One region of the Aliiglaciecola aliphaticivorans genome, then DNA from elsewhere that is predicted to be linked to it. Evidence: riboswitches for the same ligand, from Rfam matches in the RefSeq annotation. Region 1 holds a riboswitch; the other holds the start of a gene.
What was found. A riboswitch is a leader RNA that binds a small molecule or an ion and turns the genes downstream of it on or off. The one in region 1 is predicted to bind cobalamin.
Positions count from the first base shown of each region.

Region 1 (15,616 bases):
TTATGCACTTTGATGCCATCACCGTAACCTAAGTTAATCAAAAAATTAACTTTCCACGTGCTGTTTTCAAAGAAGGTTTGATTAAGCAACTCGGGATTAAACCCTGACATTGCGCCAGTGTCTAGCCCTAGAGCTCTGGCAGCGCTAATTAAATAAGCGCCTTGTAGAGAGCTATTACGCATGGCAGTTTCGTAGGCTGCATCCGGACTGGAAGTAAACCAACTGCGGGCATCCGCGTAGGGAAACAGAGTCGGTAATTGCTCATAAAATTCACTATCGTATGCAACAATCACGGTACAAGGCGCACTCATAGTTTGCTCTATATTGCCATTAGATAAAGCTGGTTTTAGCTTCTCCCTGCCCTCATCTGAACTGATAAAAACAAAACGAGCCGGACAGCAATTAGCGGATGTTGGCCCCAATTTAACCAAGTCATACAACTGCAATAGCAATTCTTTGGGTATGCTTCGATCCTGCCAGCTAGTGTGAGTATGAGCTTGAGTGAATAATTGCGCTAATGCCGCATTATCTAATTGTGTTGTCATAATTTATAAATTCCAAACCGAGTTATGTCAGAGTCACCTGAAATTAGGCGTTGATTCAATGACCCTTTAAAAAGTGATTAAGATGTTCAAGTAAAAGCTGATTAAATTCATCAGTTATGGTTACTGTACACGCATGCCCGCCATATTCAAAAATGTGTAGTTTTGAATTGCCAATCCCATTTGCCAAGATAGCAGAACGTTGCCATGGTACTAAGGCATCGTCTTTATTGGCAATTATTAGGGTATTGGTAGTGATTGCATTGAGTTGCCCATCGATATCAAACTGGCTCAATGCGGAGATTCGGGCCAGCAAATTTTGTTTATCGGGAAAGCTTTTCAACATATGTTGTTCTTCGAGGTTGAGTAATTCGACATTTTCCGCAATCCAATCCGGCGGATAGAGCATAAGTGCCTGCATCTGCAAGTACACTTCGGCTGAACAATTATGTAATAGTGCCTTGCGAATATTAAAACAACGAAGGGTGTGTGGGTTTGGGCTACTCCAGGCGTTAATGAGTACCAAAGATTGAAGGATCTCTGGACGTTGCAGGGCAATTTCTAACCCCACCAAACCGCCCAATGCATGGCCAACGAAATGACATTGTTGTATTTGGATATCGTTTAATAATGCGAGTAATTCTTTGCTCATCGATTTTATCGAATAGTCGTTAGGTAAACTCGCTGGACTTCTTCCTGTTCCATTATGATCATAAACAATTATCCGCCATGTGGATTCTAAAACTGGTATTAGTGTTTCCCAAAAACGCCCAGAGCCACCCAATCCCGAACTTAAAACCACGGTGGGCGCAGTACTATCTTGCAAACCAACTACTTCGTAAAACATGTTGCTCACTTATTCATTTAAGTTGGTTAAAATGCATGCACTCAAATGAAAAGCATTGCTTAGAACAACACCATGCAATTAAATGCATATATTTATTATCCTTGGTCTATGTGCGCAACACTGGCAATCTCAACCAGTGCGTCTGGTTTCACTAAACCACATTGAATACAATACCGAGCGGGTTTTTCGCCAGCAAAATACTCTGCATAAACTTGGTTGATAGCAGCATAGTCTTCCCAATCACGAAGTAGAATAGTATTGAAGGTGATATCGTCCATAGTTCCACCAGCAGCCTCAACGACACCTTTGATACTCTCCAATACATGACGAGTTTGCGCTTCGGCATCACCAACGTGTACCACATTGTTGTCTTTATCAAAGGCCAAAGTACCTGAAACATACAAAATATTATCAGCCATTGAGCCAGGCACATAAGGTGCTAATGGCTTGCCTGTTCCTGCTGGTATAATTGATTTTTTAGTCATACTTAATTACCTATGTTTTAGGGTTTAGGAAAGTTGAGTTAGCGTGTTTTGCCATCATTAGGCAACGACTTTGCAAAAATCTTCGACTGTTGACACCCAACCAAAAAATGTAGAAATGTTGTATAGGGCTGACTCTTGAATCATATCGGGGCCGGCTTGATGGGTTGCATCCGCTAACACCACTCCAAAATACTCCAAGAAAAAACCATCCCTTAAGGTAGATTCCACACATACATTGGTTGCTATGCCGGTGAAGACTAAATTACGAATACCGCGACTGCGCAGCATGCTGTCTAAATTTGTATTGAAAAAGCCACTGTAGCGGGTTTTAGGAATAACTATGTCACCTGGTTTTGGACTGAGCTCATCAATCAACTGATAGTCCCATGATCCTTTTGCCAACAAAGTGCCTTTTAGTTCAGGTTGCTTGCGCATTGTTTTAAGCGCATTAGACTTGTACCAATTGGGTGAACCTGGTCCGCCCGCTTCAGCATATTCTGCATCCCATCCATTTTGGAAAAACACCACGGTTATGCCTGCTTTTCTCGCTGCGGCTATGGCTTTAGTGATATTAGCAATCACTGGACCGGTACTCGATATATCAAAACCCGCTTTATCTAAATAGCCGTCTTTGCTGGCATAAGCGTTTTGCATATCGACCACGATAAGCGCTGTTTGTTTAATATCCATTGCCAGAGGCTCTGGTTGCGCCGACAAAATGACTTCATTACTTTTATCTGCGTTGCGAAGCCCAGCAATATTCAATTCACCGTTATTCAGCATCAGGCTTCCTTAGCTTGAGGTTGGGCAGTAAGAATATGTTGGCGAGATTTCATTAATGGTTGTATTTTTTGACCAAAATCATCCATTCCTTGAATAAAATCATCGAAGGTGAGGAGCACGCCTTCGCAACCGGGGACGGTGTCAATTTCATCCAACATTGCGGCCACCGAAGCAAATGAACCAACCAAGGTGCCCATATTCAAATTAACCGCAGAAGTGGGATCTGTCATATCACGAATGTTAGTGTCTTTACCTGACTTTTTGTCCGCAGCGCCTTGAGTCGTCATCCAGTCCAACGCACTTTGGTCTTTGCCATCTTTATATAATTGCCACTTTGCCATGGCGTTTTCATCGGTATCTGCGGCGATCACCATGATTAAGACCACCGAGCCTACATTCCGACCCACTTTTTGGGCCGCATCCTGCAATCTTTCAGCAGTAGACGCAAAGGCAGTTGGCGTGTTTAAACCTTTTCCGAAACAGAAGTTGTAATCGGCATGTTGCGCAGAAAACGCCATTCCTGCGGCACTTTGACCAGCACAAATAATTGGGATGTTTTTTTCAGGTTTTGGCAGCATCCTGCAATCATCCATTTGAAAATGTTCGCCTTTGAAATCACTCTTACCGGTTTCCCATAGTTCTTTACAGACTTTGATGTATTCCGCAAGATACTCATAACGATTAGAGAAAAACTGATCCCCAGGCCACATTCCCATTTGCGAATATTCAGGTCTTTGCCAACCGGTTATTAAGTTGATCCCAAAACGACCGTGTGAAATAGAATCTATGGTTGTAGCCATTCTTGCAACAATGGCAGGCGGCATAACCAAGGTAGCGGCGGTCGCGTATAATTTGATTTTTTCTGTCACCGCGGCCAAGCCCGCCATTAGCGTAAAGGATTCGAGGTTGTAATCCCAAAACTCGGTTTTGCCGCCAAATCCTCGCAATTTGATCATCGAAAGCGCAAAGTCCAAACCATAATGTTCAGCTTTAACAACAACATCTTTATTCAGATCAAAACTAGGCTTGTACTGGGGTGACGTACTTGAAATTAACCAACCATTATTCCCAATTGGGATAAATACACCTACTTCCATTGTTGCCTCACTTATTGTTCATTAGATAACGAGCAGCCACCCCCTTAGACATTTTGTTTAGTCAACAGCATTTAGCAACAGCGGGGGTTTGAGATACCGAAGTTTATTGATAGCACTAACTGAAAAGCACAAAGTGCGCCAACCAAATATAAAGCATAAATAACAAATAGTTACTGCAAACCCATCAAAAAATATGGACCACTTGGTCTACATTGAGGCACTAGGTTTGTGCAATTTGCGCACAAATGATGCAGCACCTTGTTGGGTTATTTATTTAAGTTTAAAATCAGTTAGGTTTGCTTAATAACAAAATCTTGGTTAAAACATAGTGGACAGGGAAACATTAAAATAGGATATCCATAGTCAGATGAGTTCTACTCCAGCAAAAAAATCATTAAAAAAATCGACACGCGAATCAAGCTCTAAAACGCAAAGTAAACGTATTGAAGCAAAACGTAATAAGCGTAAAATTATTATGCAAGCGGCGCTAGATTTATTTTCTAGCAACGGGGTTCACGGCACCAGTGTTGAACAAATCGCTGATTTAGCCAAGGTATCAAAAACCAACTTACTGTATTATTTTGCCAGTAAAGAGCTGCTTTACGTTGAAGTGATACAGCAGTTATTGGATGTATGGTTAGTGCCACTTAAAGGATTTAATTCAGAGCAAGATCCCATAGAGGCCATTGCAAATTATATAGAAGTAAAATTAGCGTTATCCCGTGACAACCCTAAAGAGTCCCGTTTATTTTGTATGGAAGTAGTGCAAGGTGCGCCACTTTTGTTTAATCAATTGGAATCACCATTACGAGCAATTGTCGAAGCAAAAGTTCAAGTCATTTCAGATTGGATTAAAGCCGGAAAGTTAGCGCCTATTGATCCCTACCATTTAATTTTTAGCATTTGGGCCACAACCCAACATTATGCAGATTTTCGTGTCCAAGTGGAGGCCGTTACTGGACAAAGTTTAGACGATCCTGAATTTTTTGCCGCGACATTACATAGCATTCAGACAATTATTCTTAACGGTGTTAGGCCCCAACATAGCTGAAACGCTAAAAAAACCAGTTAATTCATTGATCCAGATTAACAATAAGCGAACAGTCTGTGCGATAATAGGGAGATAATTTGTTAACTTATAAAAATTTCGATTTAATTGTAATTTTTAGCAGTCCCGTAAAGGATAAATGAATGAGTGAACGCATTCCAATCAAAGATGTCACCGCCGTAAAAGTTCACCAACCAGAAGCCAGTAAGCATGAAAATGCTTATACACCACGAAGTCGAATTTATGTCCGCGCAGTTGAGGGGACGTTAGAGACTTTTCGACGCTTCTTCGGCTTAATTTTTCTAGGTATTTTTGCAGTCATCCCTTGGATTCAATACAATTCAAATCAAGCGGTTCTATTTGATATTGGAGCCCAGCGCTTCAATATATTTGGCCTCACCCTTTGGCCACAGGATTTAACCCTACTCGCCTGGATTCTGATTATTAGCGCCTTCGCGCTGTTCTTTGTCACCACCTTTGCTGGCCGAGTTTGGTGCGGATTTATGTGCCCGCAAACCACTTGGACATTTATTTATATTTGGTTTGAAGAAAAAATAGAAGGAGCTAGAAACAAGCGCATTAGACTTGACCAACGAAAAATGGATTTCGACAAGTTTTGGCGCAAATCGTTAAAACACTTTGCTTGGATAACAGTGGCGTTGCTGACAGCTCTTAGTTTTGTAGGTTATTTCACCCCAATAAACCAATTGTTTATGGACTTTTTCACCTTCAATGTCAGTTTTTGGGCGGGGTTTTCAGTTATCTTTTTTACGGTTTGTACCTATGGGAATGCTGGCTGGATGCGAGAAATCATGTGTACTCACATTTGTCCTTATGCCAGATTTCAATCTGCCATGTTTGATAAAGATACTTTTACCGTTGCTTATAACCCTAGCCGGGGAGAAAAACGCGGACCCCGTTCACGGAAAACCAGTTACGAAGAAATCAAACAAAAAGGCATTGGTGACTGCATCGATTGTAACTTGTGTGTTCAGGTATGCCCCACAGGCATCGATATTCGCAATGGTCTTCAATATGAATGCATTAACTGTGGTGCCTGTGTTGATGCATGTAATGGGGTAATGGAGAAAATGAATTATCCCAAGGGGTTAATTAGTTTTACATCGGAACATGAATTGGCCGGCGGTAAAACTAAGATATTCCGTCCCAAATTGATTGGATACGCCGTCGTACTATTAATTATGACGTCTCTTTTAGCCTACGAGATTATCGCTCGAGTACCATTGGAAGTCGACATTATTCGAGATCGCAATTCGTTGTTTAGAGAGACCAATGAGGGATTAATCGAAAATGTCTACACCTTAAAAGTATTAAACAAATCTCAAACTCAACACACTTATAAAATTGATGTAGTCGGTTTAGAAGGTAATAAATATATAGGTCCAGAACAAGTAACAGTTGCAGGCGGTGAAGTATTAAACTTACCAATTAGCATTGCCATTGACCCTTATGCATTAGATGAAACAGTCATTGAGTTTAAATTTAAAGTCACGTCTATCGATGGCCATGACACCCCCATTGAAATGAGTGAAACCAGTAAGTTTATCTATCGATGAGTGACTCAATTGATACAACATTTGATTTCGCGCAACTGGGCCCTGATACAATTTTGGATGCTATTGAGTCCAAAGGCTATTTAGTAGACTCAGGATTACTGGCGTTAAACAGTTATGAAAATAGGGTTTATCAATTTGTTTGCGACGATAAACAACGCTATGTAGCCAAGTTTTATCGCCCTCAGCGTTGGAGTCGCGAACAGATTCAAGAAGAACACGACTTTGCCCAAGAACTAAATGACCATGAAATCCCGGTGGTAGCACCCTTGCGCACAGACGACTCATCCTTGCACAGTTATCAGGGGTTTCATTTTGCCATTTTCCCATCTGTGGGTGGTCGACAATTCGAAGTGGATAATCTTGACCAACTGGAATGGATGGGACGCTTTATCGGTCGCATTCATCAAGTATCAAAAGGTCATTCATTTGCATATCGTCCGACCTTCAGTGTGCAGGAGCATTTGCTTGATGCGGTAGCAACCTTGCATAAAACGGAACTCATTCCGAGCAGTTTACACACCGCATTTTTCACCATTTTAGAACAAGTAAGCGGGTTAGCAGCAAGCTTATATAAACCTAACACTAGCATACGTCTTCACGGTGACTGTCATCCGGGCAATATTTTATGGCGAGATGGTCCAACCTTCGTAGATTTGGATGATTGCAGAATGGGTCCAGCTATTCAGGACTTATGGATGATGTTATCTGGTGACACTTACCAGCAACGAATACAAATGGACACACTAGTTGAAGCCTATGAAGAATTTTCCCAATTCGACAGCGCACAACTTAGCTTAATTGAACCTTTGCGGGCAATGCGTATGGTTCACTACATGGCGTGGTTATCCCGTCGTTGGCAAGATCCCGCATTTCCTCAAGCGTTCCCATGGTTTGCCGACGCTAAATATTGGGAACAACAAATATTGGCCTTAAAAGAACAATATTCCGCCCTTCAAGAGCCCAGTTTGACGTTATTTTAATAACAGAAAAAATAAAGACCTATTTTTTTAAGAACAGATGGATATAATGCACACCTCTTAGGTGCCACCATAGGTGGTTAAACGGGAAGACAGTGCAATCAGATCTTTATCTGATTTATGCTGACGCTGCCCCCGCAACGGTAAACAAGTGATACCCAAAGGTATAGTTGATTAATAAGTCACCACTGTTTGAAAGAATGGGAAGGTATTAATCAAGTCTTTATTAGGCACTTGTGAGCCCGGATACCGGCCTGAGAAGCATAGGTTCGTGATTAAAACCACGAACTGTCACTCATATGATCTAGTACTCGGGCGGAGTACTTAACAAGGCTTAACAAAATGCAAAATAAAACGACTCTTATAGGGTTAAGCGTTAGCTTGGCACTAGCATCTTCCAATCTCTATGCTCAATCAAACTCGCAAGAACAACAAGACATTGAAAAGATGACCGTTGTTTCTAGCCGAATTCAATTACCAACTAATCGACTCGCTACCAGTGTTTCTGTGTTAGATGAAAATGACATTGAAATGCAAACCGCAATCAATGTCACTGAAATTTTGCGTCAAACCCCAAGTGTTGGCGTGTCAAATTCAGGCGGTTTAGGTAAAAGTACCGCTGTCAGAATTCGTGGTGAAGAAGCATTCAGAACCAAATTATATATTGATGATGTTGAACTAAGTGATACCTCATCGCCACAAGTCGCGCCGATTTTTGATGATGTATTAATTAATCAGTTATCTCGAATTGAAATTTTAAGAGGCACCCAAGGCTTGTCTTATGGCGCTGATGCTGGCGGTATTATAAGTCTATACAGCAAGCAGCCGGTAAAAGGTTTTGAGGCCAGTGGCACCCTAGCGGCAGGCTCATTTGATACCCAAATATTTAATGCGGATATTGCCGCAGGAAACAACTCAGGGTCATTCTTTTTGTCCGCATCAAAGGTGGAAAGTGACGGTTTTAATGCTAAAACCTCTGATGATAGCGGCGAAAAAGATGCTTATGACAACCAAACAGTGCATTTTAAAGGACAATTAGCATTAACTGAAAATATCGCTGCTTCTGTAGTGTTTCGTAATGTCGATGCCGAAAATCAATACGACGGTTGCTACGATAATGCCACTTTCGCACTCATCAATTCTTGTACCACTGAAGCCGAACAGCAAACCGTTCGTGGCGCGTTAAGTTATCAGGGAAGTCACAGCCAACATCAACTTGCCTATAACAAAACGGATGTTGACAGGGATTTTTTCAATAATGGCGAGTACGGGTTTAGCAATTCAGGTAGCATCGACAAGTTTGAATATCTAGGTAGCCTGAACTGGCAACAGCATGATTTGGTATTTGGCCTTGAAAAAGAAACTCAAGAAATCGAAAACAGTGATTTAAGTCGAGATCAAAAATCCCTATTCGTTGAATGGTTAGGCCAGTTCGACAATCAACTCGCCTTTAACCTTGGTTATCGATTCGACGATAATGACACCTTTGGAAAACACAATAGTGTGCGCTTAGGTGCAGTCAAAGTCCTGCCCTTTGATTTTGCTGACGTAAAGTTTAAAACGACCTATGGAACGGGTTTCCGCGCGCCAAGTATTTATGAGCAAAGTTATAACGACGGCCCTTATGCATACGGTGAGGCTGCCGGTTTACAATTGGCCGAAGAAAATAGTGAAGGCCTCGACCTAGGCGTTGTTATCGATACAAAAAATGGATTGAACGCGGAAATGGTCTTTTTCAAACAGTACATAGAAAATGAAATCGTTTTCGATTTGGCATCTTACCAGGGCTACTTGCAATCCAGTGGAAAAAGTAAATCTAAGGGAATTGAAACCCGTGTTGAGCAAGTATTTGCTAACGGCTTAAGATTATGGGCTAATTACACCTATAACGATGCGGAAGATAGTTCTGGTGAAGCCCGTTTGAGAAGACCTAGAAACAAGTTCAACTTAGGTATTAGACACGGCTGGTTAGACGATAAAGTGTCAGCAGAGCTTACCTATAGAAGTGTTCGAAACGCTGTAGACATAGCGGGTGCTGAGATTGAAGACTACCAAGTAACAAACTTAAGTGCCCGTTGGCAAATCGTTGAATCAGTTAGTATTAAAGCCGGTGTAAATAATCTTTTTGATGAAGATTATCAGGAGGTAAATGGCTTTAATACTGCCGGACAAAACTTTTTTGTATCCACCACCATTACCTTGTAGAAAAGCCTAGATTTATAAAAACCGCTTCTTAAAGCGGTTTTTTTATGCATTTCATCTGCAGATTGTATTCATCTGACTGATTAACTATACCTAATCTTTTACTAGCTATGATAACCTTTAGCAAATTTTTGAAGGAATTGATTGATATGAAAAAGCTATCAACTGTATTAGCGCTATTTTTACTTTTATCACTACAAGCATGCTCTAAGGAGAGCTCATCAGAACAATCGGCACCGCCTTCTAAATGGAAAGAAGGTACCCACTATCAAATCATTAGCGACACGGCATCAGAACAACCCGAAGTACTAGAATTCTTTTCTTTTTGGTGTCCACACTGTTATAACTTCGAACCCATTGTTGAACAGATAAAACTTAAAATAGATAAAGATGTCACATTCAAAAAAGTGCATGTGAATTTTATGCGTTTTACCAGTCCACAAGTTCAAGATGCGGCGACTAAAGCCCTTCTGATTGGCAGAACGATGGATAAGGAAGAAGAAATGAATAGCGCTATCTTTAGTTATATTCATTTACAACGTCAACTGATCACTGGTATTCCAGAATTAAGAAACATTTTCCTAGCCAAAGGGATCGACAGTGATGAGTTTGATAAAATGGAGTCGAGCTTTCAAATTAATAACCTACTCAAACAAAATAATCAAACTATTGAAACCTATCGTGAACATTTAAGTGGTGTCCCTAACTTTATTGTTAATGGGAAATATCAAGCCCAAGTCGCTGAAGGTATGACCAGAGACGATATTGCAGAATTGGTTGTTTGGTTATCTAAACAAGATTAATAACATTACTTTTTACAGGATTTTATTTTTATGATTTTCAAATTGACGCGCAATCTTTTAATAGCGTTTGTATGCGCAGTTCCAGCTCTTGCTATGGCACAATCCAAATGGGAAGAAGGTGAACACTACACAGTGTTGAAAGAGGTACCAAGCCAAACTAAACAGGTTCGCGAAGTGTTTTCATTTTGGTGTCCACACTGTTTTACGTTTGAAAGCATTGCAAAAGAGCTTAAAGGTAAATTACCCAGTGATGTGACATTTACCAAAGCCCATGTGAACTTTATGGGAGGCGCAACTCAAGAGACTCAGGTTGCAGCGACCAAAGCGATGTTAGCTGCACGACAACTGGGGCAAGCAGATAAATTTAACACAGCACTATTTACCGCGATTCATAAAGAGCGCAAAAGCATTGCGTCCATGGATGATATTTTGCAGGTTTATACACAAGCAGGTGGTGATAGTGCTAAGTTGAAGAAGTTAGCCAATAGCTATGGCATACGCGGCGCTGTGCGCAAAAACGATAAGTTAACCCAAGGCGTACGCAGTGTTCCAACCTTTATCGTGAACGACAAGTATAAGGCAATCTTTGGCGCAAAAATGACGCCAGATGAGTTTGTTGAATTAGTTATTTGGTTAACGACGCAAAAATAGTTTGTCTGTTAAGGGGGCGATTAGCCCCGCAAGGGACATTTGCCCCCCATGGTCTAAAGACCATGCTACAGGTGATGACAAAATTTTACCTGTAGGCGGGCGCTTTAGCCCCGCGATATGGCCTAAAGACCCTGCTACAAACTTCCCCCTGTAGGCGGGTGCGTTAGCCCCGCGATATGGCCTAAAGACCCTGCTACAAATTTCCACCCTGTAGGAGGGTGCTTTAGCCCCGCGACAATGTCACAGGTGCGGTTTCAACCTTCCACGGCTAAATAAACTGAATCTGTCGTCATAAAAAAGGCCGATATTAATTACCGGCCTTCTGATAGGATACTGCTTTAGGGAAATCCCCTATTAATTTTTTAACCTAATTTGTCGGATGCGATGCGATAACGTGGGTCTTCATTCACGTTCATTTCCACGTAATCTTGTGCCTTGGTTAGCAAATTACTGCATTCGGGGCTAATGTGACGAATATGCAATTTTTTACCCTGGACTTTGTACTTATCTGCCAAACCATCAATGGCATCCAAACCTGAAGAATCCCAGATTCGTGAATCACGGAAATCAATTACTACATCCTGCGGATCATTCTGAGGGTCAAATAAATCTCTAAAATGTAAAACCGAACCAAAGAACAACGGCCCTTCAAGATCGTAAACCTTCCAACCATCTTCATCTGTATGAGTTTTCGCGCTAATATGAGTTGCGTGTTTCCAGGCAAAAACCAACGCTGAAACAATTACACCAACAACGACCGCAATGGCTAAGTCGGCAGCAACGGTAATACCCGTAACCAAAAACAACACAAATGCGTCTTCTTTGTTTACCCCACGCACGATGCGGAATGAAGCCCACTCAAAGGTGCCAATTACAACAATAAACATAACACCCACTAATGCGGCTAAGGGGATCATTTCGATTAACGGTGCGGCAAAAAGAATAAAACCAAGTAACACTAAAGCAGCGGTAATACCTGATAAGCGTCCACGACCACCTGAGTTAATGTTAATCATGCTTTGACCTATCATCGCACAGCCCCCCATACCACCGAAGAAGCCATTAACAGTATTGGCAACGCCTTGACCAACACATTCTTTGTTACCACGGCCTCGGGTATCTGTCATTTCATCTATTAACGACAAAGTAAGGAGTGATTCTATCAGCCCCACCAAACATAAAATGACGGAGGTAGGTAAAATGATATACAGGGTTTCCATGTTCAACGGCACCATAGGCACAGTGAAGCTGGGTAATTCACCTGCTAAGGTAGCCGTCGCTTTTTGATCTTCAGGTAACATGCCTCTCACAAAATCAATGACAGTGCGCGCTTCTAAATCTAAACCATGAACTAACAAGGTAACAGTCACAATGGCGACAAGTGAAGCCGGAACAGCAGTGGTTAGCTTAGGTAAAAAGTAAATAATAGCCATAGTTAATGCCACTAAACCCAACATCCAATACAGCATGCTGCCTTGCATCCACTCCTGAACGCCAAGCTCATTAACTACTTTGAATTGGCCTAATTGGGCAAGAAATATTACGATTGCTAAGCCATTTACAAAGCCCAGCATGACTGGGTAAGGCACCAAACGTATAAATTTCCCTAACCTGAAAACACCTGCGAGAATTTGCAAAATCCCGGCCAGAATGACTGCGGCAAATAAGTATTGAATATCATGCTCAGCAACTAACGCGACCATGACCACGGCCATTGCGCCCGTAGCACCAGAAATCATTCCAGGTCTACCACCAATTGCAGATGTTATTAAGCCCATCATAAAAGCGGCATAGAGACCCACCATAGGCTCAACGCCGGCGACAAAGGCAAAGGCAACCGCTTCAGGAACCAATGCCAAGGCAACAGTTATTCCTGATAGCACGTCATTTTTGACGTTACTGTCACGGTTGGTTATCAGGTCAATCATTTACTACCCCAAGTTTGTTATTTTATTAATTTAGTTGTTTGATCGTACATTTTAGCAGCTAAGTGTGTTTAGGTCTTTTAACGGTTTGTTAAAAAACACAAAAAAAGGCCGGATAAATCCGACCTTTTCAATGGATATTTGCTATTACTAAGCAACGATATCTAATAGTTCCACATCAAATACTAACGTACTGAAAGGACCAATTGCACCACCTGCACCTTGCTCACCATAAGCTAAGTCGTGTGGTACGTGTAGACGCCATTTAGAACCAACAGGCATCATTTGTAATGCTTCTGTCCATCCTTTGATAACTCCGTTTACTGGGAACTCAGCAGGTTCTCCACGCTCGTATGAACTATCAAATACATTACCGTTAATTAAAGTACCGTGGTAATGTGTACGTACTTTAGAAGTCGCAGCAGGTTTTTCACCTTCACCGGCAGTCAATACTTCATATTGTAAGCCTGAAGGAGTGACCGTAATTTCTGCACGCTTAGCATTTTCAGCTAAGTATGCGGCACCTTCTTCGATAGCACCTTTATGCTGTTCAGCTTTAGCAGCTTGCATGCGTTGGTGAATTTCGTTGAATGCAGCACCCAAGGTCTGATTGTCAACTTGGGGTGCTTGTTTAGCAAAAGCGTCTTCTAAGCCAGTTTTAACTGCTTCGATGTCAAGACCTTCAAATGGATTAGAAGCCAATTGTTCGCCCATTTGGTAACCAATACCATAACTTGCTTGAAGCTCAACACTGTTATATTTTTCTGTCACGTTATATCCTGTTTTGATTGGGAAAAGATAAAACGGCGATGATAACATAATTAAGGTGTTGCCTTGTACCCCAAAAACTAATTGGTTAGATACAAAAAGAGTAAAATAATAAAAGTCGTAAAATAAGCATCAAAATAACCATAAAAACTTATTCAAACGGCCTAAATATATAAGAAAGTTTTAACTTTGTACCCGAACTAAAACATATTTAATAAATAATAAATTCTAATTTGTATATTCAGTTTGGAGGATATGTGAAAGAGCAACTAGCAGTTCAATTAAAGGAATCAGTACGATTTCTAGGTTCGACTCTCGGAGACACAATTAAAGCTCAGCTTGGTGAAGAGTGGCTTGAACGAATAGAGTCAGTGCGTATCGGAGGACGTAAGTCTCACTTAGGCGATACCGATTCAACTCAGCAGTTAAAAGATCTATTTGCTGAACTTAACAATGAGGATCTTCTGACAGTAGGAAGAGCATTTTCACAATTCCTAAATTTAGCCAATATTGCCGAACAGGAATTCAATAGCATTTCCATAACAGATGACCCTGTGGAAAAGTTGTTTGAACATTTAGATGACGCTAAAATCGATCAGAAAGATTTTGCGGATGCTTTCGAGCAGCTTAAAATTGACTTAGTACTTACCGCTCACCCAACAGAAGTGACCCGTCGTACCTTAATTCATAAACACGGTGAACTGGCTCGTTGCTTACGTGAAATGCATCAAAGCATGCTTTCAGACGACGAACGTGGCGAAATAGAAACCCGCATTGCCGACTTAATTAGTCAAGCTTGGCATACTGAAGAAATACGTTCTGTGCGCCCGACTCCAGTGGATGAAGCTCGCTGGGGGTTCTCGGTCATCGAAAACTCATTATGGGATGCCGTTCCTGCATTTATCCGTACTTTAGATAAAAAGGTAAATAACAAATTCGGTATTTCTTTACCTATTGATGCATCACCGGTGCAATTTAGTTCATGGATGGGGGGGGATCGCGATGGTAACCCTAACGTTACATCAAAAATTACCCAAGAAGTTTTATTATTAGCCAGAAAACGAGCGGCTAAACTCTTTGCTAAAGATATTGACGGTCTGCAAGTAGAACTGTCTATGGGTGATTGTAATCAAGCCTTAAAAGATATTGTCGGTGAAGATAAGCTAGAACCCTATCGAGCCTTACTACGCCCTCTTTATCATAGGCTTGCTAAAACTCAAGAAGGTATCGAAGACTTCTTAGCTGGTCACCAAGTAGATGACAGTAATTGGGTTACCTCCCAAGATGAGTTACTTTCACCTTTGTTAGTTTGCTACGAATCCTTGCATGCATGTGGTATGCAAGTAATCGCTGATGGTAAATTACTCGACACCATTCGACGAGTACATTGTTTTGGTGTGCACTTACTCAAGCTTGATATTCGTCAAGATTCAGAGCGTCACGCTCAAGTATTCGGTGAATTAACACGTTACTTCGGCATGGGTGACTACATGCATTGGAGTGAAGAAGATAAGCAAGCGTTCTTATTAAAGGAATTAGGCTCAAAACGGCCATTAATCCCAGAAAATTGGGAACCATCAGCAGAAGTCCAGGAAGTATTAGATACCTGTCGTATTATCGCTAAAAACAATCGACAAGGCTTTGGCATTTATATTATTTCAATGGCAAGTTTACCCTCTGACGTACTTGCCGTGCAGCTTTTACTTAAAGATACGGGTGTGGATTGGCCTATGCCTGTTGCCCCGTTATTTGAAACATTGGATGACTTAAATAACGCCGCATCGGTCATGACCCAATTACTCAGTATTGATTGGTATCGCGGCTACATTCAAGGCACTCAGTATGTCATGATAGGTTATTCAGATTCGGCGAAAGATGCAGGGGCTTTAGCCGCTGGTTGGGCACAATATG
Region 1 is NZ_BAAGTF010000022.1:1,135-16,750, reverse strand. Features, by position in the region: gene ACYVIL_RS12975 (malonic semialdehyde reductase) at 1-545, opposite strand, end outside; gene rutD (pyrimidine utilization protein D) at 601-1,389, opposite strand; gene rutC (pyrimidine utilization protein C) at 1,485-1,874, opposite strand; gene rutB (pyrimidine utilization protein B) at 1,932-2,657, opposite strand; gene rutA (pyrimidine utilization protein A) at 2,657-3,754, opposite strand; gene rutR (HTH-type transcriptional regulator RutR) at 4,122-4,805, shown strand; gene ccoG (cytochrome c oxidase accessory protein CcoG) at 4,946-6,379, shown strand; gene ACYVIL_RS12940 (serine/threonine protein kinase) at 6,376-7,359, shown strand; cobalamin riboswitch at 7,402-7,628, shown strand; gene ACYVIL_RS12935 (TonB-dependent receptor plug domain-containing protein) at 7,699-9,561, shown strand; gene ACYVIL_RS12930 (thiol:disulfide interchange protein DsbA/DsbL) at 9,708-10,361, shown strand; gene ACYVIL_RS12925 (DsbA family protein) at 10,392-11,012, shown strand; gene ACYVIL_RS12920 (SulP family inorganic anion transporter) at 11,375-12,940, opposite strand; gene ACYVIL_RS12915 (FKBP-type peptidyl-prolyl cis-trans isomerase) at 13,088-13,756, opposite strand; gene ppc (phosphoenolpyruvate carboxylase) at 13,963-15,616, shown strand, end outside.

Region 2 (15,616 bases), on a different contig from region 1:
AAACCCTGCGTCCTGTGCAAATATATGATTAAACTTACCTTTTCCTGTTTGTTGCAACTTCGATAGGGCTTCATCTGCGTCAATGGCTTTACGATAAATAAGCTGCATATTTTCTGTTAATTTCTCAAATAAAGGGCGAAGTGTCGTGTTCAATTGTGGGGACATGAAAAATGATCTCAATAAAGTGAAAAAAAATACTCAAGAATGTTTGATGAGAGCCGATACTAACCGTAGACGGGTAATTCTGCCTGTTTTTTTAAATTGCTACAAGCAATGAGGTAATTGGTATGGAACTTCAGGGTGTAAATACATCTGGAACTACCGGTGCGTCACTTGAAACTAAAGCTTTGCAGCTCGCGAAATCAAATCAAGAGACGCAAGGTCAAGCGACGCTTCAGTTGTTGGAATCAGCGGCTGACGTACCAAAAGTTTCTTCTAATCCTGCAATTGGATCGAATGTAAACACATTCGCTTAAATTAAGGATGAAGATGTAAGTCTAAAGGTGTCTTGCCAGGTTGTCCGCCTATCTCTCGTACGAGTTTTGGGATTAAAAAACCTGGCAAGCGCTTTATCATTTCTGCCATTATTTCCCTTGCGCGATTCTCACTCACATCAAAATGAGTCGCTCCTTTTACCTTATCTAACATGTGCAGGTAATAAGGCATAACACCGGCTTCAAATAAACGCTCACTCAAGGCAATTTGGTTTTCGGCTGAATCATTCACCGTGGCAAGTAAGACGGATTGATTGAGCAGTGTCACCTGGTTTTCCCGCAATAACTTTAACTTTGTGATTAATTTCGTGTCTATTTCATTGGCATGATTAATATGCAGTACCATTATCATTTTTAAACGAGACTGAGTAATCCACTTGAGGAAATGCTGATCAATTCGGTTGGGAATAACAACGGGCAAGCGAGTATGCATCCTTAACCGGGTTATATGAGGGATCTGTTCTATCTGGCTGGTCAGCCAGGCTAAAAAATCATCTTTTGCCATCAGAGGATCACCACCAGAGTATATTATCTCATTTAAATTTGGATCTTGCGCAATATAGTCTAGGGCTTCTAACCAACCTTGCTTATTTAAACTATTTTGCTGGTAGGGAAAATGTCTGCGGAAACAATATCGACAATTCACCGCACAGCCCCCACGGACCATCAATAACGCCCGCGTTTGATATTTATGCAGTATTCCTTGCTGAGGCGTTTCTTGTTCCTGCAATGGGTCGACCGTGTATGCTGGATCTTCAAGATATTCGTCATATAGAGGGAACACTTGCCTAAATAGCGGATCTTGCGGATCGCCTTTGTTCATCAAATCCGCAAAATGGTGCGGAACACGCATTGGAAATAGTGACCTAGCTTCAATATTTTTCACCTGCTCGGCCACTGGAATATTCAGATATTTCAGTAGTTTTTGCGGATCAGTAAAGCTAGTTGCCAGTTCTTTTTGCCAGTTACTCTCTACAGAGATGGATTTTTTAGGTATTATCTTCGCCAAACGAGTACTCAATCGATTAATTTAGAGGTTTTATGGCTAATTACAGCACAAATGAATTCAAAGCGGGCTTAAAGATAATGCTCGACGGCGAACCTTGCAACGTTCTTGAGAACGAATATGTAAAACCAGGTAAAGGTCAAGCCTTTAACCGCGTTAAAATTCGTAAGCTAATTTCCGGAAAAGTATTAGAAAAAACGTTCAAATCCGGTGATAGCGTAGAAGGTGCAGACGTGATGGATACGGAATTAACCTATTTATATAACGACGGTGAATTCTACCACTTTATGAACAACGAAACCTTCGAACAAATTGCTGCAGATGAAAAAGCGGTGGGTGAAAGTGTGAAGTGGCTGGTAGAGAATGATAGTTGCACTATTACTCTTTGGAATGGCAGCCCAATTGTTGTTACTCCACCAAATTTCGTTGAACTTGAGATCACTGAAACCGATCCCGGCTTAAAAGGTGATACTGCAGGTACAGGTGGTAAACCTGCTACGTTGATAACTGGCGCTGTGGTGCGGGTTCCTTTGTTCGTGCAGACTGGCGAAGTGATTCGAGTCGATACTCGCAGCGGCGAATACGTTTCTCGAGCGCAAAAGTAAGTTTTCAAGTCTTGGGCCCAATTTCTATTGGGCTCTAAAATTATCTGGTAAGTATGAATTCATCAGTCAACTGGCGACCCACCGCAACGATCCAAACCCTACAAAAACGAGCACAGATTAATGCTCAGATACGTGAGTTTTTTGCACAACGTAAGGTGTTAGAAGTGGAAACACCGGCGTTAGCACACGCTAGTGTTACCGATATTCATCTTCATGGGTTTAGAACACAATTTAATAGTCCATTAAAACCCGAGCCTGATAATTTATTTCTGCAGACGTCTCCAGAGTTTGCCATGAAACGGTTGTTGTGTGCCGGAAGTGGCAGTATCTTTCAGTTATGTAAGTCTTTTCGCAATGAAGAGGCCGGTAAGCAGCATAATCCTGAATTTACCATGTTGGAGTGGTATAGAGTGGGGTTTAATCTATCTCAGCTAATAGATGAAGTAGATGAACTTTTACAAAAGATACTAAAAACCGAACCCCTTGAACGATTATCTTATCAGCAAGCTTTTCTTACCTATTGTGATATCGACCCCCTGGCGTGCACCTTAGAAGAGTTAAAACGCAAAGCATCAGACTTGGGGTTTGCCAATATCGCTGACAATGAAAGTGTGAAAGATGTGCTTTTGCAGTTGCTTTGTAGCCAAGTTGTAGAACCTGAAATTGGCCGCACTAGACCTGTGGCACTCATTGATTTCCCCGCATCCCAAGCAGCGTTAGCCAGAATAAAACAACAAGATCCTCGAGTGGCGGAGCGATTTGAGATTTATTATAAAGGGCTTGAGCTTGCGAATGGTTATTATGAATTAAGGGATGTGAACGAACAACTATCACGGTTTGAAAAGGATCGTCAGGTACGCCAAAAAAATGGGCTAAGCAATATTGCTCTGGATGAGTATTTTATGGCGGCGATGGAGAATGGCTTGCCTGACTGCTCAGGAGTGGCTTTAGGCGTGGATAGGTTAGTAATGTTAGCCTGTGGGGTTCAAAATATCGAAAAGGTTATGAGTTTTTCCATTGATAACGCTTAGTTTGATAAACTAGACTAAAATTTAATCATTAATGACAACAAAATACATGGTATGCCTTCTAATATTTGGTAAACTGAGATTGAAGGACTTTTAATCGACGCACCAACATCTATTATTTTGTTTGTACTCCAGTGAATGGAAGCGTGCTTCGGTTTCGATTTGACGAGTGGATTGATGTCACAACTTTTTCCCAAACCAAAACCTGCTTTTCTAGCGGAATATTTGGTACAAAGTAACTCCAAAAACATTCAGTATGCCATTTACTTCTCTAGTTTGGCTTGCGTCGTTTTTGGTATTCAACTGCTAGCTCACTTCCGTCTGGGAGCAGGCGTGCTGTTTGCTGCGAATATCCCTTATACTCTGTTGTACTTAGTGTCGTTTATATTCGCATTATCCACTGCATTCTTATTAAGTAAATTACAAACTTTTCCTAAGTTATTGCCTTTCAGCAACGCAATTGAAATTATTTTTTCAGTTTTTATTGCATCAGTAGGTGTATTTTGGTCGTTGCTGAGTGTCAATGATGGAGAAGGGATTGCGCCTTTTGTGATTACCTTGATGCTGTTGTGCTGTGCATCCCAAGGTTACTTGGGGTATTTCTTAAGCCTTCTTGTGGCAGCATTTTTTGGGTTAGTTATTGGGCTTTTTTGGCTCCCAGAAAGTACAGATAGTTGGCAGCATATTAGTATCGGCTTTTGCAGTGTTATTGTTTGTTTTGCGGTGGCTAACTTGATTGAAAAAACGAGATTGAAAAATTTTGAAAAGATTCACAGTTTAACTAGTACCAATAAGCAATTACAGACACTTTCCCAACAGGATCATCTTACTAAATTACTCAATAGAAGAGCGATTGATAGTGCATTAAAGCGAGAAATGGCCCGAAGTGAACGTTTTGACCATTCGTTGTCTCTACTGATGGTTGATGTGGATAACTTCAAGCAAATTAATGATGGTTTTGGGCATGTGTTTGGTGATCAGATCTTAATCGATATTTCAAGTAGCATCAGAAAACACGTTCGTGATGTGGATTATGTCGGTAGAATGGGGGGAGATGAGTTTTTAGTTATTCTGGTTGAAACCAATCAAAATAATGCTCTGCAAATTGCAGAAAGAATGCTCAATGAAGTGCGAAACATAAATAGTCAAAAATTAGATTGTGATATTTCAATTAGTATTGGTTTTACAGCAATGGAAGGAGAGAGTGTTGTGGCATTATTAGAAAAAGCGGATAAGGCATTATATCTAGCCAAAAAGGCAGGTAAAAATAAAGTCCGTAGTGTTTTTTCGCAGTTAAATGATGCATCAGATTCATGAATTGTAAGGGAACTCTCGTTGCTCAAACTGAGCGTTTAAATATCCGTAAGGTGACCTTAGCCGAAGCCTATTTTATTCTAGACTTAGTGAATGATCCTGATTGGATTCGACACATCGGTGATCGTAATATTTCAAATCAAGCCGAAGCGCGGGAATTCATTGAAAAAGGTCCTTTTGTTTCTTACCGAGAAAATGGCTACGGTTTATATGTATTTTGTGATAACCGTAAAAACCGACCTATGGGTATCTGCGGAATGTTAAAAAGGCCTTTCCTCGATTATCCCGATATTGGTTATGCTATTTTGCCAGAATTTAGGCGTAAAGGATTAACCTTAGAAGCCTGTGGCGGAGTATTATCAGCCGATTGCAAACGCCTAGGTTTGCAAACCGTTCACGCGATGATATCGCCAGATAATACCCAATCAATTAACTTAATCGAACGCTTGGGGTTTGAATTTACTAAGGTTATTCAACATCAAGATGCAGATACAAAACTTTTTACCTACACCAATCAGGCAAAATTATAGAGGCGGTAAAATTGTCACTTTATTTAATATTACTGGCTCTATAGGAACATCCGCCCAGCCCACAATGGCGTCATATTGCGTTTCTACCTGAGATATGGCGTCTAAAATATCTGTGCCTTCTGTCACATAGCCGAAAACAGCGTATCCCCATTTTCTGCCGGGGTCTAAACTCTCGTTATCGTTAAGGTTGAAATAAAATTGACGATTCGCCGTATGGGGGCCATTTGAACGAGCCATAGCGATGGTATAAGTTTGGTTTTTTAAACCATTTCCTGATTCGTTATAAATGTCAGGAAATTTAGACAAATCTTTGTAATCCTTATCGTAGCCACCCCCTTGCACAACAAAATCAGAGATTACCCTATGGAATAGGGTGCCTTCAAAGCTACGCTTATCCACATAGCGTAAAAAGTTATTCACTGTGATAGGGGCTCTCGATCTATCAAGTTCAACAACAAAGTCGCCCATGGTGGTATGCATCATGACTCTTGGATAGTAATTATCGGGTTGAATTTGCGAACCATCGTCTTTAGGTTTGCCATGGGACAAAAAAGTAACAAAGATAAGTGTGAGGGTGAATAAAGCCTTTTTCATGATAAATACTCTCTACTTCAACGAAGATAAAATACTAAATTTTTTGTCACTAGAAATCACATTATAACCACCAAATAAGCGTTTTAACTTTTGTGGGTATTCTAAATGTCGATTGCCGATTATCCGCAATTCCCCACCTTTTTTTAATTTTAAATGTGCATCTTCAAACATCTGAGTCGCTATATGATCGGTAATGGTATTCAGCTGGTGGAATGGAGGATTACAAATTACCTTATCAATTTGTTGATGGTTTTCCAATTCTTCCAGACAATTGCTGACAATAAAACGCGCGCGGTCCATTTGATCGGGTAAATTATTTTGTACATTCAGTTTTGCAGAAGCCACCGCCATGTGGGATTCGTCCATAAAAATAACCTGAGCATCCTCATAACGTTTTAGAATACACAAGCCTAATACACCGTTACCACAGCCTAAATCCACCACGGTTTTGGCCCTACAATCGGGTAAGTTATCGATTAACAAGCGTGCGCCTATATCAATTTGCTGGCGAGCAAATACATTGGCATGATTGCTAATGCTAAAGGGTTCTTGTTGCATTTCCCAAACCGTTGGGTAGGGAGATGGTTGCTGTTGCAGTGGCAGGTCTGGTTCACAAAAAATTAACCGCGCCTTTTTCTTGGCTAAGGATGTATGGGTTGTGCCGAGATATTTTTCAAATAGGGCTAACGTGGATTTTTGAATCATTTTCACTTTAGCGCCTGCCACTATTTTAGTCTTCGCAGATACCACCCCTTGCAATTGAATTAACTGGTGTTCCAACAGAGCTAAGGTTTTCGGGATTTTTATGACCACCCAGTCTGGGGCTTGAGGCATAGGGGTTAGACTGTCGATATAAGTGATTTGAGAGTTGTCTAATTGATTAAGCTTGATATTTTGTTTACATGCCTTTTGAGAAACGAGAGAATCACTTACATGGTGAATATCGGCCTGATTTAACCAACAGCTCAATGCGCCAAAATCGTCGTTAAGAATGACTATGCGAGCTTGATGTATATTTTCTTGGGTTTGTTGGATATGGGTGAGCAGTAACTCATCTGCTGCATCCCATGCTTGCCAACTCGGGTGGGTAAATCGCTTTGGATAGCGGTATAATTCCAGAGACTTTTCTAAAAAATTAAAGCTAGTATTCATTTTTAGCAGGATTCACGTAAGTTATATGCAACAGGATTTATTTTCATCCCACCAAACAGGCCTAAGCCAAATGCCAATGCAAGACGCAGATGTGCATTATCAGGCAGATTTTTTGGACTCAGGCACCGCCACTGAATTGTATCAGAAATTACAAAGCAAATTAGCTTGGCAGCAAGATTCAATTCAAGTTTACGGTCGCAAAGTAAAAATTCCACGTTTTCAGGCTTGGTATGGGGATAAAGAGGCCAACTACCAATATTCAGGATTGAGCATGCAACCTAATCCTTGGATCAAAGAGTTAGCACAATTGAAACTTACCTTAGAACAAGTTTGCAAAACCAAATTCAATTCAGTTTTAGCGAATTGGTACCGAAATGGCCAAGACAGTATGGGCTGGCATGGCGACAACGAACCTGAGCTAGGATACCAACCTATCATTGCTTCATTAACCTTAGGCCAAACTCGCGATTTTGATTTTAAACATATACATACCGGTCAAAAGGTAAGACTGCCACTGCAAAATGGCAGTCTCTTAATAATGGCAGGAAATACCCAAAAATTTTGGCAGCACAGTCTGCCTAAGCGAAGCCAGTCACTAGGGGGACGCATAAATCTCACCTTTCGGCAAATATTTTAACCGAACAAGACGTTATAAAAACAGCATTATCCTTTACCGGAAATTATATCTAACTGACTCAACCACTTAGTTAAAAATTGCAAAAAATAGTTTTTTAAATTTCGCCGAACAGGCTAAATTTATAATGGGACACACAAAGGAACCACACAATGAATATCCAAAATAATATTGAAAAGAAGTTGCTATCGCATTTCAATCCGGCGCATTTGGAAGTGATCAACGAAAGTTTTATGCATAACGTGCCCAAAGGGTCCGAGACTCACTTTAAAGTGGTTCTTGTCACCCCAGAGTTTGCGGGTAAGCGTTTAATCAATCGTCATAGAGCGGTCAACGCGGTACTTAAAGAAGAGTTAGCTGAGCAGATCCACGCCCTTGCATTACATACTTACACCGGAGAAGAGTGGCAAAACTTGTACGGTAACTCACCAGACTCTCCTAATTGTTTAGGTGGGATGAAGCAGGCCGTATCCTAATACTGACTGCAGCAAAGAGTGCCACTTTTTTTGAGGCACTCTAATACTTGTTTTTAGCCATATATGTGAACGACTATTGCTACTGATACACATGTCTGGCTCGTTGAATTTGCTCGCACAAGGTTTGCACTTCGCTCAATACTCGAGTGGTCATCCGAAATAATTTATCTGCGTCAGGTTGAAAAATAAGATTGTGCTGAACCGCGGGTAAAAACGTAAATTTCTGCCAATCATAAAGCCTGCTGGCTAACTGCTTAGTCGATTTAGGTTGAATAATGGCTTGAGGTGATTTGCTAATGACTTGCTCAAGTGACACTGACGGATAGTCGTTATCTAACCCAGCAAAAATGTTCTTTGCTCCACAAATGTCTAAATGCTGTTGGGGCCATGCGTTACCGGCAATGGTTTGCAGCGGCGCTGGCCAAATTTCGAAAAATACGTCAACTGGTGTTTGATTGGCAAATTGGTGCCGTAAGTTTGTCAGTTGGGCTAGGTATGTGTCGGCGCGATGCTGTGCAAGGGGGTGCCTTCCGGTGAGATCACCGAATAACAACAACTCTTGAGCAATATCCTCTAACTTTTTTGGGTCAGAATAAACCACTAGGATGCCAAATTGCTCCAATCGAGCTAGGTCTTCCAACGGATTTCCACTTTTCCAGGCTACTACAAGGTCGGGGTTTAACTGCAGAATTTTTTCGATTTGTAATCGACTATGATCACCCACACGTGGCAATGTTTTGGCTTGTTCCGGGTAATCTGCGTATGAACCTGTGGCGATGATTTGTTCACCGGCTCCAATATCAAACAACAGTTCCACAATATGGGGAGCTAAGGCGATGATTTTTAGTTTTTGTTTATCGGTTTGTTTTACTTTTTCAGTGGCCTGTGCGGCTGCGCAATTGGCGCATGAGAATACTAGAACAGCAAATCCCCACAGCCAATAGACCAGCATATTTTTGAGAGTAGGCATCATTAACGTCCTTGGTTTTTTTGTAGGGCAAATAAGAAAAATAGGCTGCCGATTGCTGAAGTAATTATGCCAATGGGGATTTCTTGATTTTCGACTATCACCCTGGCAACAACATCAATCCAAATTAAAAAGCTACCGCCAATTAACACACAACCCACTATTAAATTTCTACTTGTCACCCCAAACCAACCTCTGACGATATGCGGGATCATCAACCCCACAAAGCCAATGCCACCACAATATGCGACTATGCACGATGTTAGCGCCGCGCAAATGACTAATACCAGTAAACGCAACGAATCAACTTTTATCCCCAAAGTTTGGGCATTTTCATCACCTAATAACATTGCATCCATATGACGGCCAAAAAGCCAAAGCAGTATGACACTGATAGAAACCATTGGAAGCATGATCCAAACGAACCACATTTGTGAATTAGCTAAGCTTCCAAGTAACCAAAAAATCACTTTATTAGCAGCAAAAGGTTCTGCCATAAACAATAAAAAATGACTCAGTGCACTTAACATAAATGACACGGCTACACCTGCTAACAACAAGTGCTCTGTACGATTTCCAAATAGCTTTCGAGATAAAATTTGTACAATAGTAACGGCTAAAAATGCCCCTAAAAACGCTGCTAAGGGGAGTGCATAGGTAAAGGGGATTTGTGCCAAGAATGCAAAAGCTGGAGAGAATGAAGCTAAGCTGCCGTTAAATAGTAAAGTAGCAATGCTTGCACCTAATCCCGCCCCAGATACTACCCCGAACAAATATGGGTCGGCTAATGGATTCCGATAGACATTTTGCAAAGTCGCCCCTGCTACAGCTAATCCTGCTCCCACTAAAAATCCCACCAAAACGCGAGGTAAGCGAACTTGCCAGAAAATAACCTCGTCAATACTCCCTTCACAGTTGTTCGCCATGCAAGCTAATACGGTGCGCAAATCTAACTCTGCCGCACCAAAAAATAATCCACAAAATATACTCAGAAAACTAATGCAGACCAGTGCCGCCCATTTCTCCTTAGACATCGGCTGTACCTATTTCGATGTTTTTATCCAAGCCATCAATTTCAGGCGGGCAGAACTCGATTCTTATTTTGTTATTAGTGGGCTTTTCGATAATCTGGCATGGGGTTTTGAAAACGTGTTGCAGTCGTTCTTCGGTGAATACCGCTTTTGGCGGCCCGAAGGCTAACATCTGTCCTTGGGTAAGTAAGCAAACTTTATCGCAATAATCCGCAGCATGATTTAAATCATGTAAGCTCATTATTATTGTTACCTTGTTATGTTTCGCTATTTTGCGTAATAAAGATAATATTTGATGCTCGTAAAACACATCTAGATGATTTATTGGCTCATCTAAAACGAATAATCCCGCTCCTTGCACTAAGGCTCTGGCTATTTGCCCTCGCTGCTGTTCCCCACCAGAGAGAGAACTAAATAATCGATGGCGCTTTTCAGTCAAACCAACTTGCGCAATTGCCGTTGAAACCTTTTGGTTATGTTCAGGTGATACTTTAGAAAATATGGACTGGTGGGGAAGTAAGCCCATACTAACTATTTGTTCAAGGTTGAGGTTAAAGACACTATTATTGAACTGATTTACAACAGCAATTTGTTTCGCTCGGCTATTTGCCGTGAAACTTTCAACAGGGGTCGAGCGCCAAAACACCTGCTGTTTTGAGGGATATTGGCCAGATATTAACTTTAGCAATGTCGTTTTACCCGCACCATTTGGGCCAACCACGGCAATGATAGCTCCTTCATCTGCCTGAAACTGAATATCAGAGAGTATCTGCGTGTCATCAATATTGTAATCGAGGTGCTGTAGTTTGAGCATGGCTGTAACGGACTTTCCCATTCATCTGAATCAGTACTGATTTAACCGTACTATTTTATTTTTATGCTGGTACACAGCGTATTTATACATTTGGTGTTTAACATTGTTGATCGGAGGGAAGTCGCAATGAAGTGATTACGCAAGCCAATCGTGAATTCCCGCACGCTAGAAACAATATAATTTAAGATTAGGCTGGTATCTGACTTATGGTTGGCAATATTGCCACCAATTACAGTTGCGGGTACAGTTTTGGATTCACACCAAATTCCCATTTTATTTCCACTCGACTACAGGAAACAAAACTACCCCTTGTCTAATTAAAGTGGAAAACCGAATCTAATATATAGCCAAAATATAGCAATCTTTACGCTTGCACCCTAGCGTTATTTCTTAAAAAAACGTGTAATATCGTACAAATAGAATAATTAGATAGGTGCATGGAAATGTTTAACGCCGCAGCACTCTCGCGGAATATTGACGTTTTTAACGATAATATAAGCAAACTAGTTAGCTGGTTCACGTTGTTTATGGCGCTCATTACACTGCTTATTGTGGTGCTACGGTACGGCTTTGATATTGGCTGGATTGCGATGCAGGAATCGGTGATGTATCTACATGCCTGTGTGTTTTTGTTGGGCAGTGCCCACACACTTCGTGTTAATGAGCACGTTAGAGTCGACATCTTTTACAGTAAATTCGATGGCACTAAAAAAGCAAAAATCGATACCTTTGGTACCTTATTTTTTATGCTACCAGTGAACATTTTTATCTTTATTGTCTGTTGGGATTATGTGGCTTCGTCATGGGCTATTATGGAAGACTCACAGGCTGCAGGGGGCTTACCCGCAGTATTTTTACTTAAAACCTTCATTTTATTGTTCGCTGCCCTGATGATTTTGCAAGGGGTCTCAGAACTGATCCGCAATATGCATGTCTGGTTACATCAATCTCATACCGTGGTTAGTGAGGATAAGTAATGGAATACCTCTCTTTGGTCATGTTTTTAATTGTTTGTTTAACCTTATTACTGGGTTATCCGGTGGCATACACTTTGGCGGGTACGGCTTTAATTTTTGCTGGGATCGGGGCGTTGTTTGGGGTTTTCGATACGGCCTATCTCCATGCTGTACCTAGTCGACTTTACGGTATAGTGACTAATCAAACCTTGATAGCTGTGCCACTGTTTGTCTTTATGGGCGTTATGTTAGAAAAGTCAAAAGTGGCTGAAAGTTTACTGGTTGCCATGGCGCAGGTCTTCGGTCGGTTAAAATCTGGCTTGGCGATCTCGGTGGTTTTGGTTGGCATGTTGTTAGCAGCAAGTACGGGTATCGTCGGTGCAACCGTGGTTACCATGGGATTATTGTCGTTGCCAACTATGTTAAAACAAGGGTATTCGCCCTCATTCGCCACCGGCGCTATTTGTGCAACTGGCACCCTAGGACAAATCATCCCTCCTTCCATTGCGTTGGTGTTGCTAGGTGACGTGTTATCAAGTGCATTTCAACAAGCACAATTGAATATGGGGATTTTCTCACCCGAGTCTGTATCTGTGGGAGATTTGTTTATTGGGGCTTTAGTCCCAGGCATGATGTTGGTCGCAATGTACTTACTTTATGTGGTGTTATTTGCCAATCGACACATAGATAAAGCCATGGGTGATAAGCACCGTGAAACACAGGCTTCCATTTCTTTAGCAGGGGCCTTGTTACCGCCACTTATTCTTATCTTCGTAGTGTTAGGCTCTATTTTAGGCGGCTTTGCTACTCCCACAGAGGCTGCAGGCGTGGGCGCTGCTGGCGCCCTAGTGTTGGGATTGGTGCAAAGGCAAGTCGATTGGGACAAATTAAGAGAAGTCATGTTAAGTACGACCCGCGTAACTGCCATGATATTTTTAATTCTCATTGGCGCTTCTATATTTTCCTTGGTATTTCGAGGCTTTGGTGGTGAAGAACTGATTGAGCATTTTTTTGAACAGCTTCCCGGCGGTACTTTTAGCGCTGTTTTAGTGGTAATGGTGGTCATCTTTTTATTGGGTTTCATTCTTGATTTTATTGAAATTACCTTTGTTGTTGTGCCCATAGTTGCCCCTGTTTTGCTGGCTATGGGGGTAGACCCAATTTGGTTGGGGATAATGATTGCGGTGAATCTGCAAACGTCATTTTTGACGCCACCCTTTGGCTTTGCGTTGTTTTATTTGCGTGGTGTTGCACCGGCAAATGTTCAGACCACTCAAATATATAAAGGCGTGATACCCTTCATTATTATTCAATTGCTCTTACTAATAGGCTTGGCTATTTGGCCGGATCTGGTAACGTGGCTGCCTTCTATATTGTGACCCTAATGGATTTAATTAAATGAAAATCTTAACGTTTATATCCTTGTTCTATAGCATCATTGTACTTACCTCTTGCGGCGGTAAGTCATCATCCGATTCTGGTGCCGCAGCATCACAGCAGAGTTATCAATGGAAACTAGTGACTTCCTGGCCAAAAAACTTTCCTGGTTTAGGCCGCGCCCCTGAGACGTTTGCGGAAAACGTCGAACGTATGTCTAACGGACGGTTAAAGATCAAAGTCTTCGGCGCAGGTCAAATGGTTCCTGGGTTTGAAGTGTTCGACACTGTCTCTAGTGGTGCTGCTGAAATGGGTCACTCCGGTTCTTATTATTGGAAAGGTAAAGCGCCCGCAGCGCAAATCTTTACGGCTATTCCCTTTGGTATGAATGCCACTGAGTTTAACGCTTGGCTGCACTACGGTGGTGGTTTAGAAATGTGGCGTGAACTCTATGCTCCATTTAATTTAATTCCTTTTGCTGGCGGGAATACCGGAGTGCAAAGTGCAGGATGGTTTAAAAAAGAAATTAATAGCGTTGACGATTTGCAAGGTCTCAAAATGCGTATTCCTGGATTAGGGGCTGAAGTCCTTAAAAAGCTTGGTGGGATCCCCGTTGCCTTGACTGGGGGCGAGTTGTTTACCGCTTTGCAATCTGGTGCCATTGACGCCACCGAATGGGTTGGCCCTTACAACGATTTGTCTTTCGGTCTATACAAGGCGGCGAAGTATTACTATCACACCGGTTGGCATGAGCCTGGTGCGAGTTTGGAATTTATCGTCAATAAAACGGCCTATGAATCCTTGCCTGAAGATTTGCAGGCGATAGTTGAGGTTGCTGCCAGAGCGGTAAATCAAGATATGTGGGACGAATATACCGCCGCCAATAATGATGCTGTGGGAGCCCTAGTGGAAACTCACGGTGTTGATATGCGCCCCTTGCCAAAGGATGTGGTTGCCGCTTTACATGCTGCCAGCATTGAAGTGATGCAAGAACAGTCTGCTGCGGACCCAACATTTGCTAAAATTTACGCTTCATATCAAAAATTCCAAGAAGATGTTTCTAAATATCATCAAATCTCTGAAATGGAATATTATAATAATCGACAAGAATGAAAATAAATTAGCTGTTCAGATTTGTTGTTGTGGCAATGACCCTTACAATAGAAGATTATCGAGTAAAAGCTATATTTGAGCCTTTTAAAAATCTCGTTTGAGAATAGATTGTGATAGTTAACCGGCTGTTTGAAATGTTCGGAAAATTTTTGAGGAAAATAGATTATGGTAATTAAGCCTAAAGTACGTGGCTTTATCTGCACTAACGCTCATCCCGTTGGTTGTGCTGCGAGTGTTGAAGAACAAATCGAATATGTTAAAAGTCAGGGAGATTTAGGCGAGGGTCCTAAGAACGTTTTGGTCTTAGGTTGTTCCACAGGCTACGGTCTGGCATCTCGCATCGTGTCTACTTTCGGCTATGGGGCAAATACCCTTGGTGTGTGTTTTGAAAAGCCACCAACGGAGAGAAAAACCGGCACCGCAGGCTGGTATAATACGGCCGCATTTCATCAACAAGCTAAAGACGCTGGCGTCTATGCTCAAACCATTAATGGCGATGCGTTCTCCAATGAAATCAAACAACAAGTGATTGAAACCCTTAAAGCTGATATGGGCAAGGTTGACTTAGTTATTTATAGTTTGGCATCTCCTCGCAGAACCGATCCTGAAACCGGTGAAGTGTATAAGTCTACCCTTAAACCTGTGGGGCAAAATTATAAAACCAAAACCTACGATACCGATAAGGATCTGATCCACGAAGTGGAATTAGAAGCGGCGAATGAAGACGAAATCGCCAACACTATTAAAGTGATGGGGGGGGAAGATTGGGAGCTTTGGCTAAATGCGTTAGCTGATGCTGATTTATTGGCAGAAAATTGCAAAACTACCGCTTACACCTATATTGGCAAAGAGTTAACTTGGCCAATCTATGGTCAGGCTACTATCGGTAAAGCCAAAGAAGACCTGGATCGCGCGGCAAGAGAAATTATAAAGCAACATAGCGACAAAAATGTTTCGGCTTACGTTTCTTCCTTGAAGGCGCTAGTAACCCAAGCAAGCTCAGCAATCCCTGTGATGCCTTTGTACATATCATTAATTTACAAAGTGATGAAACAGGAAGGTACCCATGAAGGCTGTATCGAACAAATTACCGGTTTGTTCCAGCAAAAACTGTTAGTCGAGTCTCCTGAAACTGACGAAGCTAATCGACTTCGCATGGACGGAAAAGAAACTAATGAAGCCACTCAGGCTGTGATTAAAGGTTTGTGGGATCAAGTTACCCAAGAAAATTTTCATGAATTGAGTGATTATGCTGGCTATCACCACGAGTTCTTAAAGCTGTTTGGTTTTGACATTGATGGTGTGGATTACGAGCAGGATATCGATCCACTAGTTAAATGGTAAACGTTTTTAGATTTTTTTAAACTAGACTTTGAACCCTAATTTACCTTTGCGTGTTAGGGTTTTTAACTTTTTGGTGGATACTTAAAAAAATTAAGTGCTGTTCATAAAATGCACTATATTTAGAAAAACCCTAAATATTATACGGAAAATTCTTATTTAACCGTAAATTGCGTAGCGTAAA
Region 2 is NZ_BAAGTF010000014.1:105,994-121,609, forward strand. Features, by position in the region: gene ACYVIL_RS08060 (hypothetical protein) at 1-165, opposite strand, end outside; gene ACYVIL_RS08065 (hypothetical protein) at 288-476, shown strand; gene epmB (EF-P beta-lysylation protein EpmB) at 478-1,503, opposite strand; gene efp (elongation factor P) at 1,536-2,105, shown strand; gene epmA (elongation factor P--(R)-beta-lysine ligase) at 2,159-3,136, shown strand; gene ACYVIL_RS08085 (GGDEF domain-containing protein) at 3,311-4,450, shown strand; gene ACYVIL_RS08090 (GNAT family N-acetyltransferase) at 4,447-4,977, shown strand; gene ACYVIL_RS08095 (peptidylprolyl isomerase) at 4,972-5,571, opposite strand; gene ACYVIL_RS08100 (methyltransferase) at 5,584-6,723, opposite strand; gene ACYVIL_RS08105 (alpha-ketoglutarate-dependent dioxygenase AlkB family protein) at 6,749-7,360, shown strand; gene ACYVIL_RS08110 (BolA family protein) at 7,510-7,833, shown strand; gene ACYVIL_RS08115 (cobalamin-binding protein) at 7,913-8,803, opposite strand; gene ACYVIL_RS08120 (FecCD family ABC transporter permease) at 8,806-9,834, opposite strand; gene ACYVIL_RS08125 (ABC transporter ATP-binding protein) at 9,827-10,645, opposite strand; cobalamin riboswitch at 10,819-10,970, opposite strand; gene ACYVIL_RS08130 (TRAP transporter small permease subunit) at 11,089-11,622, shown strand; gene ACYVIL_RS08135 (TRAP transporter large permease) at 11,622-12,980, shown strand; gene ACYVIL_RS08140 (TRAP transporter substrate-binding protein) at 13,000-14,091, shown strand; gene fabV (enoyl-ACP reductase FabV) at 14,257-15,435, shown strand.
Region 2: linked by a shared signal. The riboswitch ahead of ACYVIL_RS08125 (ABC transporter ATP-binding protein) and the one ahead of ACYVIL_RS12935 (TonB-dependent receptor plug domain-containing protein) in region 1 are both predicted to bind cobalamin.